2 regions of the Allobosea sp. F3-2 genome follow, and region 1 is predicted to be linked to the other one. Evidence: riboswitches for the same ligand, from Rfam matches in the RefSeq annotation. Region 1 holds a riboswitch; the other holds the start of a gene.
What was found. Region 1 has a riboswitch for glycine ahead of FQV39_RS07100 (D-amino acid dehydrogenase). Riboswitches for the same ligand answer to the same signal wherever they lie in the genome.
Positions count from the first base shown of each region.

Region 2: it holds a riboswitch for glycine, as region 1 does, so the genes downstream of both, gcvT (glycine cleavage system aminomethyltransferase GcvT) here and FQV39_RS07100 (D-amino acid dehydrogenase) in region 1, are expected to answer to the same signal.

Region 1 is NZ_CP042331.1:1,533,437-1,541,240, forward strand. Features, by position in the region: gene FQV39_RS07075 (ABC transporter permease) at 1-359, shown strand, start outside; gene FQV39_RS07080 (ABC transporter substrate-binding protein) at 410-1,426, shown strand; gene lhpI (cis-3-hydroxy-L-proline dehydratase) at 1,710-3,416, opposite strand; partial or broken gene FQV39_RS07090 (amino acid ABC transporter substrate-binding protein) at 3,487-3,909, opposite strand; gene FQV39_RS33060 (hypothetical protein) at 3,865-4,167, shown strand; gene FQV39_RS33065 (hypothetical protein) at 4,164-4,589, shown strand; gene FQV39_RS07100 (D-amino acid dehydrogenase) at 4,934-6,178, opposite strand; glycine riboswitch at 6,327-6,426, opposite strand; gene FQV39_RS07105 (DUF4129 domain-containing protein) at 6,786-7,292, shown strand; gene FQV39_RS07110 (DUF4350 domain-containing protein) at 7,289-7,804, shown strand, end outside.
Region 2 is NZ_CP042331.1:2,651,078-2,658,881, forward strand. Features, by position in the region: gene FQV39_RS12235 (L,D-transpeptidase family protein) at 1-950, opposite strand, end outside; gene gcvPB (aminomethyl-transferring glycine dehydrogenase subunit GcvPB) at 1,166-2,740, opposite strand; gene gcvPA (aminomethyl-transferring glycine dehydrogenase subunit GcvPA) at 2,740-4,080, opposite strand; gene gcvH (glycine cleavage system protein GcvH) at 4,246-4,620, opposite strand; gene gcvT (glycine cleavage system aminomethyltransferase GcvT) at 4,653-5,807, opposite strand; glycine riboswitch at 5,969-6,066, opposite strand; gene FQV39_RS12260 (hypothetical protein) at 6,303-6,905, opposite strand; gene FQV39_RS12265 (invasion associated locus B family protein) at 6,902-7,411, opposite strand; gene coxB (cytochrome c oxidase subunit II) at 7,760-7,804, shown strand, end outside.

The DNA of each region.
Region 1 (7,804 bases):
ATGCCGGCTTCCGCTCGGTCTCGAACACGCTGCGCATGGTCGGGCAGAACTACGGCCTGCGCGGGCTGAAGCTGGTGCGGCTCATCCTGATCCCGGCCGCCTTCCCGGCGATCCTGACCGGCCTCAAGGTTGGCTGGGCCTTCGCCTGGCGCACGCTGATCGCGGCCGAACTCGTCTTCGGCGTCTCGTCGGGCTCCGGCGGCCTCGGCTGGTTCATCTTCGAGAACCGCAACCAGCTGGAGACGGCGAACGTCTTTGCCGGCCTGTTCACCGTGATCCTGATCGGCCTCTTCGTCGAGAACGTCATCTTCGCCACCATCGAGCGCAAGACGATCCGCCGCTGGGGCATGCAGCACTGACTACCCACATCCAAAAGGCCGAACGGCCGTCACTCGGAGGGAAACATCCAATGGCATTCAAGACTTTCCTGCGCGCCGCTTTCACGGCCGTAGCGCTCGGCGCGGCGCTCGCCGCCCCGGCCCGCGCCGAGGTCAGCGAGGTCCGCATCTCCAAGGGCTTCGGCATCCTCTATCTGCCGCTCATCGTGATGCAGGACCAGCAGTTCCTGGAGAAGCGCGCCAAGGCCGCTGGCCTCGGCGACATCAAGGTGACCTGGCTGATGCTCGACGGCGGCAACGTCATCAACGACGCGATGATGGCCGGCACGCTCGACTTCGCCGGTACCGGCGCGCCGGGCTTCGTCACGCTCTGGGCCAAGGCCAAGGGCATCCCGGGCGTCGAGGTCGTCGGCGTCTCCGGCATGAGCTCGACCTCGCTGTGGCTGATGTCGAACAAGCCGGAGCTCAAGTCGCTCAAGGACTTCACCGCGACGGACAAGATCGCCCTACCGGGCATCAAGACCTCGCTCGCCGCCGTCGTGCTGCAGATGATCGCAGCCAAGGAGTTCGGCGACGCTGCTTACGCCAAGATGGACCCGATGACGGTGAGCCTGCCGCATCCGGAGGCGCTCGCGGCGCTGATCGGCGGCAAGACCGAGATCAAGGCGCATTTCACCTCGCCGCCCTTCCAGTACATCGAGGCCAAGAGCCCGGGCATCCACCGCGTGCTCAACTCGGTCGACTATCTCGGCAACCTGACGCTCGACGTCACCTTCGCGCCGAAGAAGTTCGTCGATGCCAACCCGAAAATGACCCAGGCCTTTATCGACGCGATGGACGACGCCAACGCGCTGATCGACAAGGACAAGAAGCTCGCCGCCGAAATCTTCGCCAAGAGCTCGAAGGTGAAGGTCGATGCCGCCGAGGTGCAGCAGATGATCGAGGACAAGGACTCGCGCTTCACCGCGACGCCGGAAGGCGTGATGAAATTCGCCGAGTTCATGCACAAGGCCGGCTCGATCAAGGTGAAGCCGGCCAAGTGGAGCGACATGTTCGTGCCGCAGATCGCAGGCCGTTCGGGCAGCTGAGCGCCCAATCGCCAAACGGCCGGCACGGTGGAGCGATTTTCGATCGGCCTGAACCGTCATTGCGAGCGAAGCGAAGCAATCCAGGGGGGCGTAGAGCTCTGCCGCCCCGGGATTGCTTCGTCGCTTCGCTCCTCGCAATGACGGCTTCTGCGATCCAGCCTGATCGGAAAACGCTCTAGGCCTTTGTTTTATCGCATTTTCTTCACGCGAACCGGTGTCCACTTCGCTCGAAAATGCTCTAAGCGCGGATCAAACTGTCTGTATCAAGCAGCACGGAGCCGGCTCAGGAAAGCCAGTGCGGCAACCGGGCTGGCGCGACGCCGGAAAGAGCCGCTTCGATGCAGTCCTCGAATGTCCCGAGCCTGACGCTGCAGCTGGAGAGCCCCGGACCGTAATGTGCATATTTTCCGGAGTTGGTGAGGACCACCTTCGCCCTCTCCGGAAAGACCGGGCGCGTCATCGAGCACCAGCAGAGATCGGGAACGACCTCGACGCCGCTCCCTCGAAGCCTTGCCAGCATTCCCTCGGCTTCCGCTGCGGCCAGGACTTCCCGCCCCGTCGTGATGATGACGGAGAGATTGCCTGCAAGGCGATGTCCGTCGAGCCGCTCCGCGACGGCCCTGCACTCGTCCAGCGAGGCGTGAGGGCTGCCGATCGCGACGAGATCGATGCCCGCCGGTCCGTCATTCAGGTGGCGCCAGCCGGCTGCAAGAGCCTCGCGCGTGACGACGACTTCGTCTTCGGGGCTGCCGCCGAGGCTGTCCGCTTCCGGCGTGATGCCCTCGATATGCAGCATGGCCGCCGCCGAGGTCGTGCCGAATGCGGCGCAGAGCGCCTTGAGATCGTCCCGTGTCAGCCGCGCCTGCGCGAGCCCCTTGATCAACGGGATACGATCCGGCGAGGAAAGGCCCGCGAGATAGCCGATCAACGGCCAGGCCGAGCTGTCCGCTCCTTCCGGCAACTCCACACGAACCGCACGACGCGCGCGCCGGCCTTCGTCGAGGAACGCCCCGGCAAGTGGGGCGCGGCCGGTGACTGCGATGCAGAAATCCAGGAAGTCGGGGTGTTTCGCCGTCCGGGCTCCCAATACCGAATTGGCGAAGATCACGGCATTCGATTCAGACCAGCCGATCGCTTCCCCGAATCCAGGCGGCTCCGGCAGGGAATAGGGAGCGCAGGTGAAGCTCGGCCGGCAGCCCATGCGGACATAGGCGTCGGCCAGGCGTGCGGCAGGCTCGCCAAACGCCGGCGCCACGCCCTGGCGGCGCCAGTTGGCGTGATCCACCGAGATCGCGTTCATCGTCGTCGGGACGCGAACGGCGGCGCCCAACGCCTCCATCTTCTCGGCGAAGATCAGATTGGCCGGACCGGCATAGATGCAGCCATCGACATGCGCCCGCGTGACGTCGACAAGCCCGGCGGCGCCCTGCTGGCGGGCCATGGCGCAGACGATCCGCATGGCCTGCTGCGCTGCGATCCCCTCATCCCCAGCGAGCAAGCGGCGATCGCTGGCGGAAAGCTGCAGGTCGCCATGTGCAGCCGCAGAAAGCGGGATATGCACCCGCCCACCATCAGCCGAGACAGCGTCTGGCGCGATCTTCGCCTCGGCTGCGGAAGAGAGAGCAGTGAACGCCGCTTCCGGCAGGCGAATGACCGGAATGCGGCGTCCGAACATTTCCGCGGCGACGATGGCGCCGAGCGTCAGCGTATCCTCGGGGCCAGCGAAGATCAGCGCGGCGGGACTACGCCCCGAGAGCGCGAGCTCCAGCAGCACTCCTGAGCCCGAGCAGGAGCCGCGGCTGCTCGGCATCAGCACGACCGCGCCGGCGAGCGAGGTGCCGTGCGAGGGATGGTGCACGTCGATCACCGTTCCCGTAGCCGGATCGACGCCGCCCCAGAAACTCAGCGGCTCCTTCATCACGACGATCGGCCCTGAGGCCAGGCCGGGAAGGAGGGAGATTCCAACGTCGTGCTGCAAGGATGCGTCCATATCGCTGATCATTGAATGCCGCAGAAGTGTCGGGAGGCGCGGAGAAGCTCCTCCCCAGGGTGAACCCATCTCATCTGATCGGAGGCGCATATTGAAGCCCACCCTTCGTCCAGAGGTTGTTGGGCCCGCGCGAGAGCTTCAGCAGACTGCCGCTGCCGAGGTGGCGCTCGAACGACTCGCCATAGTTGCCCACCGCCCTGACGATACGCACGACCCAGTCCTTCGAAAGTCCGAGGCCTTCCCCGAAGTTGCCTTCGCTTCCGAGCAGCCTGCGGATATCCGGCACCTTGGAATCGATCATCCGGTCGACGTTTTCCTTCGTGACACCGAACTCTTCAGCGTTGAGCAGGGCGAACTGAGTCCAGCGGACGATGCGGAACCATTGATCGTCTCCGGCGCGGACGAAGGTGCCCAGCGGCTCCTTCGAAATGAGCTGAGACAGGATCACATGTTCTTCCGGAGCGCGAAACTTCAACAAGGGCGCAGCCGGTCCCTTCCGCCTTCGGCATCCGCTTCCGCCTCTGCGACGAACGATCTCTTGGAGCACACTTGGATGGCAGAACATTCGATCGGATTTCTTGGGGTCGGCACGCTTGCGAAAGCCATGATCCTGGGTCTCCGCAAGCGTTGGCCGGAGCTGGAGATCCAGCTCTCGCCGCGCTCGGAAAAGCTCTCCTCGGAACTGGCGGCTGCGGACCCCAAGATTCACCGGCACGGTCGAATGCGGCTGTCGTTGCGGCGAGCGACGTGATCTTCCTGACGGTGCGCCCTCCGCAATTCGAAGAAGCGGTGCGCGATTTGCGTTTCCGCCCCGATCAACTCGTCCTGTCGTGCCTCGCTGGCATGTCGATCGCCGAGGTCAGGGAGCGCTGCGCGCCCGCCGAGGTGGCGCGGGTCCTGCCAATCCCGGCAATCGAACGCAGCGAAGGACCGATCGTGCTGTGTCCGAGCGTGGCGCGAGCACGCGCGCTGTTCGATGGCCTGGGCGATATCGTAGACGTGGCGGACGAAGCTTCCCTCGCCGCCATCTGGCCGTGCAGCGCGTTCATGTCGCCCTATTTCGCCCTGCAATCGGCGCTGATCGACTGGGTCGTCGAACGCGGCGTGGATCGTTCGGCGGCCGTCACCTATGTGCGCTCGCTTCTTCGGGCCTCGCGACGACAAGCGCGCTGACCGATCTCGAGCGCCTGGACCAGCTGATTCAGGAACATGAGACACCGGGCGGCCTCAACTATCGCGTCCGCCTGCAACTGGAGAGCGCCGGCTGGTTTGCGGCCGTCGGAGACGCCCTCGATATGACCTCGCATCTTCGGGGCGCCCAGCTCACGAATTCAACGGCCTCCTGACGGCCTGCGCCCAACTCCCGTTTTCCAAGCCGAGGTTCCTTCGGGATCGTCGCCCCCGAAGGAAATCTCGGTTTTTGCCTGTGATGGCTGGATCGGCTCCGTCAAGACGATCCGGGCGGGTTTCCCGAGCGCAGGAGCGCCGGCAGCCCGCCCGATCCTCGGCCTCCTCGTTCAGGCAGCGTTCGGCCGCGCGGTCACAAGCGCACCAACAGCGTCGGCCGTCGCTGCCGACAAGGTCCAGCCGAGATGTCCGTGCCCGGTGTTGTAGAACACCCGCGGATCGCGACCCCGCATGACCCGCGGCAGCATGTCGGGCATCATCGGCCGCAGACCGGCCCAGGGAACGGCCTGCCGCGTGCTCATGCCGGGAAAGTGCTTGCGACACCACTGGACGAGGGGCTCGATTCGGGCCGCCCGGATATCCTTGTTGTAGCCGTTGAACTCGGCCGTTCCGGCCACACGGAAACGCGTTGACCCCAGCCGGCTGGTGACGATCTTCGCGCTGTCGTCGAGCAGGCTCGTCCAGGGCGCCGCCTCCTGATCGGACGCCTCGGGAAGATGAACCGTGATTGAGTATCCCTTCACGGGATAGACGTTGACGCGGTCGCCGAGCCGCGAGGCGAGCTGGCGGGACATGACGCCGCCGCAGACCACGATGCGGTCAAACCGGTCGACCTGCAGGCCGGCCTGCCCTTCGCCTTCCGTCGGCTGCCAGCTTACCCGGATACCGTCTCCTGCGTCGTGCTGAATCGACCGAACCTCACTCGACAGGCGCATCGTCACGCCCCGCCGCTCGCAGGCGCGCGCGAGCCCGACGGTGAACTTATGAATGTCGCCGGTGAAGTCCGAGGGGGTGTAGAAGCCGCCATAGAACTCGCCCTTCAACGCAGGCTCGATCGCCCGGATCTCCTCCATCGTCACGGCCCGGCGCTCGAGGCCTCCTCTGGCAAGTAGCGTCGAAACCTTCGCTGCGGCCTCGAACTCCGCCTTGCTGTGGTAGAAGTGGAGAATGCCGCGTTCCTCGCAATCGAACGCGATGCCTTCGTCGCGCGCCATCTGCATGAGATGCGCGCGGGCCTCGATCGCGAGCCGCGCGGTCGTCAGCGTGTTCTGCTCGTATTTCGGGATCGAAGCGACGAACTCACCCATCCAGGACAGCTTGTGCCAGGACGGCCTGGGATTGACGAGGAGCGGGGCGCCCGGCGTGAACATCCACTTGATGCCTTTCAGCACCGTGGCCCAGCTGTTCCAGACTTCGGCATTCGAGGCCGAGAGCTGGCCGCCATTGGCAAAGGAGGTTTCCATCGCGGCATAGGGCTGGCGGTCGAAGACCGTGACCTCGCAGCCGCGCCGGGCAAGGTTGTAGGCAGTCGTGATGCCGGTAATGCCCGCTCCGATGACGGCGACGCGTGAAATGTCGGATATGTTCATAGGTGCTCCTGCCCGCGCAATGCGGGTCTCTGGCACCCCCTCTGTCATTGGCCTGAGAGCTTCATCACGCCCAGTCATTGGGCAGCGATTTTCACCATCGGCGCAGGGCTGCTGCCCTGCTTTTCAGAGTTCAATCATCGCAGCGGTACTTTTGCCTGAGAGTTTCCGGGGCGGTTGCTCCGTCGGCGCCGTTCCGACCCTGAGGTCGGAACGATCTCTCCCGCTGGCGGGAATGCTAGAAATCCGGAGCTTAAAGTCAATATCCCTTCAGGGGGCATTCGGGACCAGCGCCGTCTCCTGTCTCGCACCAGACACTCTGGGGAATGCTTCAGTGGAAAAGCCGACAATGGAGGCCCGATCTCCGGAAGATTCAGGAGGCAGTTTTGCTTTGATGTAGCGGCCGTTTTCTCCATAGTCGGATGCGGCTGCATGCGGATTCGAGGCTGTGAAGCGCTGGGGTTATCTGATCACGGCAATATGCCCGATGGCCTCGTGCTGTGCTGCGTGGGCCGCAGAGTCCGCCCAGGACATCGTCGAGCGGAGCATTAGCCGGCTCGGCATACAGGCGGAGATGCCTGGCGCGGTCGCGAAAATGCCGGGCTGGCTTGACTGGTTGAAGTTCAACCTTTCGGCGGACACCCTTCGCATCCTGCTCTGGGGCGCCGTCATTCTCGGTGTCGCCGTCACGATCTGGTCGTTGCGCGACAGCCTGCCTGTGTTCAGCCGGTCCCGCCGGATCACGGCGCGCGAGGCAGAGACTCACGCGCCCGATCCATCGAGCCGGATGGACGAGGCCCGCCTGGAGGCAGACGAACTCGCCGGCCAGGGGCAATATGGCGAGGCCATGCATGTGCTGCTGCTCAAGGGCCTCGCCGAAATCCGGCTGCGCCTCGGCACCAGCTTCGCGGCCTCGCTGACGAGCCGCGAGATCCTGCACCGCGTGTCACTGCCTCAGGCAGGTGGCAGCGCACTCCGCGCCATCGTTCAATCGGTCGAGCAAACCTATTTCGGCGGGCGGCCTGCCGATCGGGAGGCTTATCTCGGATGCCGAGAGGAGTTCGAGGCGCTGAAGCGCTCGCTGGCGGCGAGCCCGGCATGATGGGGAGCGTCACCTTCCAACCGCGGGTCCTGGCTGCGCTCGGCGCGGCGCTCTGCGCCTTGTTCGCCGCCTCGCTGCTGCTGACCGGCGCCGGAGGCCGCAGCCAGACGGGAGCCATCTTCGGAGCCAACAGCTATTCCCGCTCCGCGGTCGGCCATCTCGCCTTCCATGAGCTGCTGCGGGAACTCGGCCACAAGACGGTCGGCGCCGAGCATCAGCCACTCGCCATGCTCGGACAGAACGGTGTGCTCATCCTCGCCGAGCCGGCGGGCAGCCTCGCCGGCGAGGAGGATCGCAACAAGCTTCAGACCGCCGGCAAGATCCTCCTCGTCCTACCGAAATGGAACGTGCGCCGGGACGAGCGCCGAAACGGCTGGATCGAATCGGCCGAAGCCGCCCCGCCTCTGCAGGCGCAGGCCATTCTGAGCGCGGCGGTGAACGGCGGCACCATCACACGGGCCGCCCCGCCGACCACGTATCAGAAGACGATCGCGGCCGCCGACCCGACGATC
Region 2 (7,804 bases), 1.1 Mb from region 1:
AGCAGCCAGGCCGCGAGGTCCCGGACGCCCTCGATGCGCGCGCAGCCCGAGGAATTGAAGCGCACGTCATTGCGGAACAGCGTCTTCTTCGGTGTGTCATGCATGTAGACAGCATCGCTGTTGGGCATGTCGATCTTGAGCTGGCCGAGCGAGTTGGTCGGCCCCGGTTCCTGGCGGACGTAGAAATAGGGGTTCGTCAGGGTCGACCATTTCACAGTCGCCGGATCGATTTCCTTGTTCTCGGCACCCAGCAACTTCATGTTCGACTTGGCGATGAAGCTCGGATCCTTGCGCATATGCGGGATGACGTCGGCCTTCACGATCGACATCGGCACCGTCCAGTACGGGTTGAGATTGACCGAGGTGATGTTGGCCTGGATCACCGGCGAAGGCCGATCCGGCCGGCCGACGACGGCGAGGTGGCGCTGTTGTACCGTGCCGTTCTCGACCGCCTCGACGCTGGCGCCGGGGATGTTCACCACGACATAGCGGCTGGCGAAGTTGAAGCCATTACCCTTGAGGCGCTCCAGCGTGGCCGTGAGCTGGTTCAGCCGCACCTCGACCGGGGTGTTCATCGCCTTGAGGGTCAGGCGCCCGACCGTACCGAGATCCGACAGGCCGTGGCGACGCTGGAAGCGCTTCACGGCCTCGACGACGGCAGCGTCATAGACATCGCCCGCCACGGCCTCCGGCGCGAGATCGCCGCTGGCGAGGAGGCGCTGCTTCAGCACGGCGACATCCGGCCCCTGCGAATCCGGCTTCAGCGCAGTCGCGCTGCCGGGCACCTTGGGCCAGCCGCCGCGACCGGCGACGTCCTCGTGGGCGATCAAAGCCTCGAGCGTGCGGTCATAGGTGTTCGGGCCGTAGCTCGGCTCGTTCGCACGCACGATCGCCGTCGAGGCCAGCAGGAGCGCGGCCGCCGCAGCGAGGATGGAGGGACGCACAGACATGAAAACCCCCGGGCCGCAGAGAGCGGCACCGGGGGATCATTCCGCTACATGGTCAAGGAATGCTTAAGATCGCCGTCCGAGCTGTTCACCATGGGCGCTTCAGCGGCCCGGCCGTCATTGCGAGGAGCGCAGCGACGAAGCAATCCAGGGGCCGCAGGGCTGAACGTCTCACCCAGTCCCCCTGGATTGCTTCGCTTCGCTCGCAATGACGGGTTTTACTCCGCCGCCTTGGCCGGAGCCGGCTTCTCCCACTTCAGCACCGGCTGGCGCGCGGCCCGAGTCTCGTCGAGGCGGCGGATCGGGGCGTGGTGCGGCGCGCTGGTGAAGCGCTCCTTGTCATTGCCCTTGGCCGCCATAGCGAGATCACGCAGCGTGGCGATGAAGAGATCGAGCGTAGCCTTCGATTCCGACTCGGTCGGTTCGATCAGCATGGCGCCGTGGACGACGAGCGGGAAGTAGACCGTCATCGGGTGGTAGCCCTCGTCGATCATCGCCTTGGCGAAGTCGAGCGTCGAGACCCCGGTGCCCTTCAGCCATTCATCGTCGAACAGCACCTCGTGCATCGACGGGTGGTCCGGGAAGGGCAGCGACATCAGGTCGGCGAGGCCGGCGCGGATGTAGTTCGCGTTCAGCACCGCATCCTCGGAGGCCTGGCGCATGCCGTCCGAGCCGTGGCTGAGCATGTAGGCGAGCGCGCGGACATACATGCCCATCTGGCCGTGGAAGGCGGTCATGCGGCCGAAGGGCTTGTTGCCCGCCGGCGCTGCCTCGCGCGTCTCGATCAGATGCAGCCTGCCATCGTCCTCGACATGGATGAACGGCACGGGCGCATAGGGCGCGAGACGCTCGGAGAGCACGACCGGGCCGGCACCGGGACCGCCGCCGCCATGGGGCGTCGAGAAGGTCTTGTGCAGGTTGATGTGCATGGCGTCGACGCCGAGGTCCCCCGGGCGCGCCTTGCCGACGATGGCGTTGAAGTTGGCGCCGTCGCAGTAGAAATAGGCGCCGGCCTCATGCATCGCCGCGGCGATCTCGACGATCTGCGGCTCGAAGATGCCGCAGGTGTTCGGGTTGGTCAGCATGATCGCGGCGATGTCCGGCCCGAGCAGGGCCTTGACGTCCTCGACCGAGACGGTGCCGTCCGGACGGGCCGGAACGGCCTTCACCGAGAAGCCGATCAGGGCCGCGGTCGCCGGGTTGGTGCCGTGAGCCGATTCGGGAACCAGCACGACATTGCGGGTCGCGCCCTCCCCCTTCGCCTCGATCGCGGCCTTGATCGCCATCATGCCGCAGGCCTCGCCATGCGCGCCGGCCTTCGGCGAGAGCGCCACGGCCGGCATGCCGGTCAGCGTCATCAGGTAGCGGGCGAGATCCAGCATCAGCTCGAGCGCGCCGGGCACGGTCGAGAGCGGCTGCAGCGGATGCACGTCGGAGAAGCCCGGCAGCCGCGCCATCTTCTCGTTGAGACGGGCATTGTGCTTCATCGTGCAGGAGCCGAGCGGGAAGAGGCCGGTGTCGATGCCGTAGTTCTTCTGACTGAGGCGGACATAATGGCGCATCGTCTCGGGCTCGGAGAGGCCGGGCAGGCCGATCTCGCCCTGGCGGGCATGCTTGCCGAGCCGCGACTTGAACGGCGCCGGCTTCTCGATGTCGACGCCCGTCGCCTCATGATGGCCGATCTCGAAGATCAGCGGCTCGATCTGCTGCAGCGCCTTGTTGCCGGTGAAGGTGGCGTGCTCGGCATGAGCCGCCGCGCCGGCCTGGGTGGGACGTCCCTGACGGTTCAACATCACAGCACCTCCGCGAGCGCCTTGGCGAAGGCCGCCCGGTCATCATCGGTATTTACTTCGGTAGAGGCGACGAGCAGGAGGTCGTCGAGCCCGGCATCCGGCATCAGCCGCGAGACCGGCACGCCTGCCAGGATGCCCTTTTGCGCGAGAGCCTCGACCACCTCGGCCGCGGGCTTCGGCAGCTTCACCGTGAATTCGTTGAAGAAGCTCTCGTTCAGCACCGAGACGCCCGTCACCCCGGCGAGCATGCCGGCGAGCTTCACCGCATTGGCATGGTTCACCTCGGCAAGACGGGTGAAGCCCGCCTGCCCCAGTAGCGTCATGTGGATGGTGAAGGCCAGCACGCAGAGGCCGGAATTGGTGCAGATGTTCGAGGTCGCCTTGTCGCGGCGGATGTGCTGCTCGCGGGTCGAGAGCGTCAGCACGAAGCCGCGCTGCCCCTGCGAATCGACCGTCTCGCCGCAGAGGCGGCCCGGCATCTGGCGGATATATTTCGACTTGGCGGCGAAGAGGCCGACATAGGGGCCGCCGAAGTTCAGCGCATTGCCGATCGACTGGCCCTCGCCGACGACGATGTCGGCATCCTGCGCACCGGGCGGCGTCACGGCGCCGAGCGAGACGACCTCGGTGAAGACCGCGATCAGCAGCGCGCCATGGGCATGGGCCTTCTCGGCGATCGGCTTCAGATCGCGCAGATTGCCGAAGACGTCCGGCGACTGCACGACGACGCAGGAGACGCTGTCGTCGATCTGCGAAAGAATGTCCTCGCTGGCCGAGACATCGGGCTTCAGCACCACGGTCTCGTCATTCGCCATCTCGGAGAGCGTATTCACCACCGCGGTGTAGTGCGGGTGCAAACCACCCGAGAGCACTGCTTTGCGGCGCTTGGTGACGCGATGCGCCATCAGCACGGCCTCAGCCGTACCGGTGGAGCCGTCATACATCGAGGCGTTGGCGACCTCCATGCCGGTCAGCGCCGCGACCTGGGTCTGGAATTCGAAGAGATATTGCAGCGTGCCCTGCGCGATCTCCGGCTGGTAGGGCGTATAGCTGGTCAGGAACTCAGAGCGCTGGATCAGGTGATCCACCGTCGCCGGGACATGGTGCTTGTAGGCGCCGGCACCGACGAAGAACGGCACCGAGCCGGCCGCCATGTTCTTCGCCGACATCCTGCCGAGGATGCGCTCGACCTCGAGCTCGCCCTTGGCGCGGGGCAGATCGACCGGGGCCTTCAGGAGCTTGCCGGCGGGCACATCGCTGAACAGCGCGTCGATGTCGGAGACGCCGATCCGCGCGAGCATGTCCTCGCGGTCGGTATCGGTGAGCGGGAGATAGCGCATGGAATTCATCCTTGGGTCATTCCGGGGCCGAGCGCAGCGAGGAGCCCGGAACCCATGAACACAGTTGTTCGAAGGCCAGCCCGACCGTCGTGCTTCTTTCGGAAGCGTCGTGGTCATGGGTTCCGGGCTCGGGCCTTTCGGCCCACCCCGGAATGACGGTGGCGATCAGAGCGTCTTCACGTAGTTCTGGTACTCGGCCTCGTTCATCAGCCCGTCGAGCTCGGCCGCGTCCTTGATCCTGATCTTGAGGAACCAGCCCTTGCCGGCCGGGTCCTCGTTGACGGTGCCCGGCGCGCCTTCGAGCTCGGCATTGACCTCGACAACCTCACCGGAGACCGGGGCATAGACCTCGGAAGCGGCCTTGACGCTCTCGACCACCGCGGCCTCGCCGCCCTTGCTCAGCGCCTTGCCGACCGACGGCAGCTCGACGAAGACGACGTCGCCGAGCTGCGACTGGGCATAGTCGGAGATGCCGACGGTGCCGACGTCACCCTCGATGCGAATATATTCGTGGTCCTTGCTGTAGCGGGTCTCGGCCATGGTTTCCTCCTGGCGAAAAATCGAAAATCAGATCAGCGCTTGTAGCCGTTGGGGACGAAAGGCATCGGCGCCACGACAGCCGGCAACGGCTTGCCGCGCACGATGAGGTCGAGCCTGGTGCCCGGCGCGGAATGGGCCTTGGCAACATAGCCCATGGCGCAGGGGCCGTTCAGCGTCGGGCCGAAACCGCCCGAGGTAACGGTGCCGATCACCTCGCCCTCCGGCGTCGCGATCTCCGTGCCCTCGCGGGCCGGGGCACGACCTTCCGGCAGCAGGCCGACGCGGATGCGCGACACGCCCTCGGCCAGCTCGCGCTGGATGCGCGCGGCACCGGGGAAGCCGCCCTCCTCGCGGCGGCGCTTCTGGATCGACCAGTTGAGCGCGGCCTCGATCGGGGAGGTCGTGGTGTCGATGTCGTGGCCATAGAGGCAAAGCCCAGCTTCGAGCCTGAGCGAATCGCGGGCACCCAGCCCGATCGGCTTGACCCTGGCGTCGAGCAGCAGCGTGTCCCAGATCTCGCCGATCTTGCTGGCAGCGGCGGATATCTCGTAGCCGTCCTCGCCGGTATAGCCGGAGCGGCTGACATTGGCCTTGATACCTGCGACTTTCATGGTGCGCGAGGTCATGAAGCCCATCTCGGCGGCTTCCGGCGCGATGGCCGCAAGTGCGGCTTCGGCGCCCGGCCCCTGCAGCGCGATCAGGCCGCGATGCTCGGCGCGGATCAGCTTTACGTTAGACGGCAGACGCGCCTCGATATGGACGTAATCGGCGTCCTTGCAGGCGGCGTTGACGACGAGATAGAGCGCGCCGTCCTCGTCGGGATCGGCGGAACGCGTCACCATCAGGTCGTCGAGGATGCCGCCCTCCTCGTTGAGGAGCTGCGAATAGCGCTGCTTGCCGGGGGCGAGATTGACGATATCGGCAGGAATCAGCGCTTCAAGCGCCTTTGCGGTCGTCTCGTGATCGGGGCCGACCAGGAAGGCCTGGCCCATATGCGAGACGTCGAAGAGCCCCGCCTTCTCGCGCGTCCAGTTGTGCTCGGTCAGGATGCCGGCCGGGTACTGCACCGGCATGTCGTAGCCGGCGAAGGGCACCATGCGAGCGCCGAGCGCGACATGGCGGGCGTGCAGCGGCGTCTTCAGCGGCGCAGGCGCGCCGGCGGTGTCGATGGTGGCCTCGGCAGCCATGGCGTGCCCCTCCCAGAGTCGTGCGCAAGCCCCGGACGGTATCGTCCGGAACGCGCCCCCTCTGTCTCGGGACCTGAGAGATTTCCCCGCCAGACCGTGAGGCCGGACGAGTTACACCCGTCGGTGGGCGGGAATCGCTTCCCGCCGCTTTCCAGAGCGCCAAGTCCCCAGCGGTCCTTTTGCCTGAGCGTTTCCGGGGCGGTTGCGCCTTCGGCGCCGGCCCTGACGGATCAGGCCCGGTCTCTCCCGCGGGGATATGCGGCTAGGGCAGAGATACAAGACGCCGCCCTCAAGTCAATCGGCGCCTTGCCTCAATGCACGGCAAATCCTTCTCCCCTTGCGGGAGAAGGTGCCCCGAAGGGGCGGATGAGGGGTCGCGCCGCCCTTTCCGATGAAGGCTGATGGCGGGCGCAACGTGGCAGTCGTCGCGCGCCCCCTCATCCGTCTCGGCTTCGCCGAGCCACCTTCTCCCGCAAGGGGAGAAGGGAGGGCGGCTCACCGCCGGCGTGCGCGGGCCGGGGTGGCAGCGCCGCCCTGACCCAGACCGACGATGATCTCGACATCGCCCTTGCCAGCCGGCACGACGATGCCGTCCTCGACATGCGAGAAGTCGACGCCGCTCTGGCCGGACGGGATCGTGCCGCCGACGCGCGAGCCGCGGCGCGCGACCGTCGCCGTGCCGCGCGTCACCGTCGTGCTCAAGGTCGCGCCGTAGCTGCCCGGGCTGCCGGCCGGGCCGAGAAGCACACGGCCCTCGACGCCGATCTTGAGGCGGAAGCCGCCATTGCCGGTGGGCGTGCACTCGCGCGCGACATTGGTGATCGAGATCTGGTAGCGCAGACCGCTTGAGTCCTGGCCGGCCTGGGCGCGGATCGCGGCGCCGCCATCGGCGACGATGACCTCCGGGCAGATCAGCTCGTTCTGATCGTCGCCCTTCGGCAATTGATCGGGCTCCGGCGCCTTCGCGGACTGGAACATCAGCATGTTGAGCGCCGTGCTGCCGCCGGAGGACGATGAGGAGGAACCGCAGCCGGCAAGACCCAGGCAAAGCAGCGGCAGGGCGAGCCAGCGGCCCGCAATCAAAGTCTGGTCGATCAAGGCAGCGCCTCCACGCCGGGGCCGAAGCCGTTGAGCGAGACGGGCACGCCCACCCCCTCCTCCGGCGTCTGGAATACAATGAATGTCGCGTTCTTGCCGCCCTTGAGCTGACCGAGCAGGTTGTCGTCCATGACGACCTCGGCGACGCAACCGGTGGTCAGGCAGCGCACGAAGCCGGCGCGGCCAATGTCCTTGTCATCGATCTTGAGGCCGAGCCCGGACGGCAACAGCACGCCGAGCGGCGCGACGACGCGCAGCAGCCGGCTTTTCTGATCGGCGGTCTTCAGCACGATGACGAGGAGCGTGAGATTCGGCCGATCCTCGGCCGCGACGTTCTGGACCAGAGCACATTGCTCCGCCTTGGCGCCGGGCGGTACCTCGCAGCGCATCTGCCAGTCGCCATGTGTGGAACGCACCGCGCCCTGCGCGAGAGCGGAGCCGGCGTAGAGGCTCGTCCCCATGAGCGCCAGCGCCAAGGCGCCTGCCGCCCCGATGATCCTCGTCATCCCTGCCATCCTTCGAAACCCGTCCAGAAACCGCAGCAGAAGCGCAGAATTCAGGCAAAACGCCGACCGCGCCAGAGAATCCCGCCGCTCTTCACATAAAATGCGTTGGGACCATGCAGACCCCGCCCTGTCAAGGCGTGCCCGGGGGTGCGGGCGCGGTTCCGTCAAGGCCTCGCGCGATTATGCCGCACTGATGATGAGGAACCGTGTCATTGCCCCACTGGCGCAAGCGTGATCTTTGATTTATCGCAATCCCGAAGAACGAGGCGACCTTCGCGGTTGCCCCTTCGTGCGTGGGGCAAAGCCGGTCGGTTCCCATGCAGGTCGATTGAGGAGCATGTCGGATCGATGCGATTTCTGAGCAGGACCTTTGCAACAGTGGCCGCCACGGCC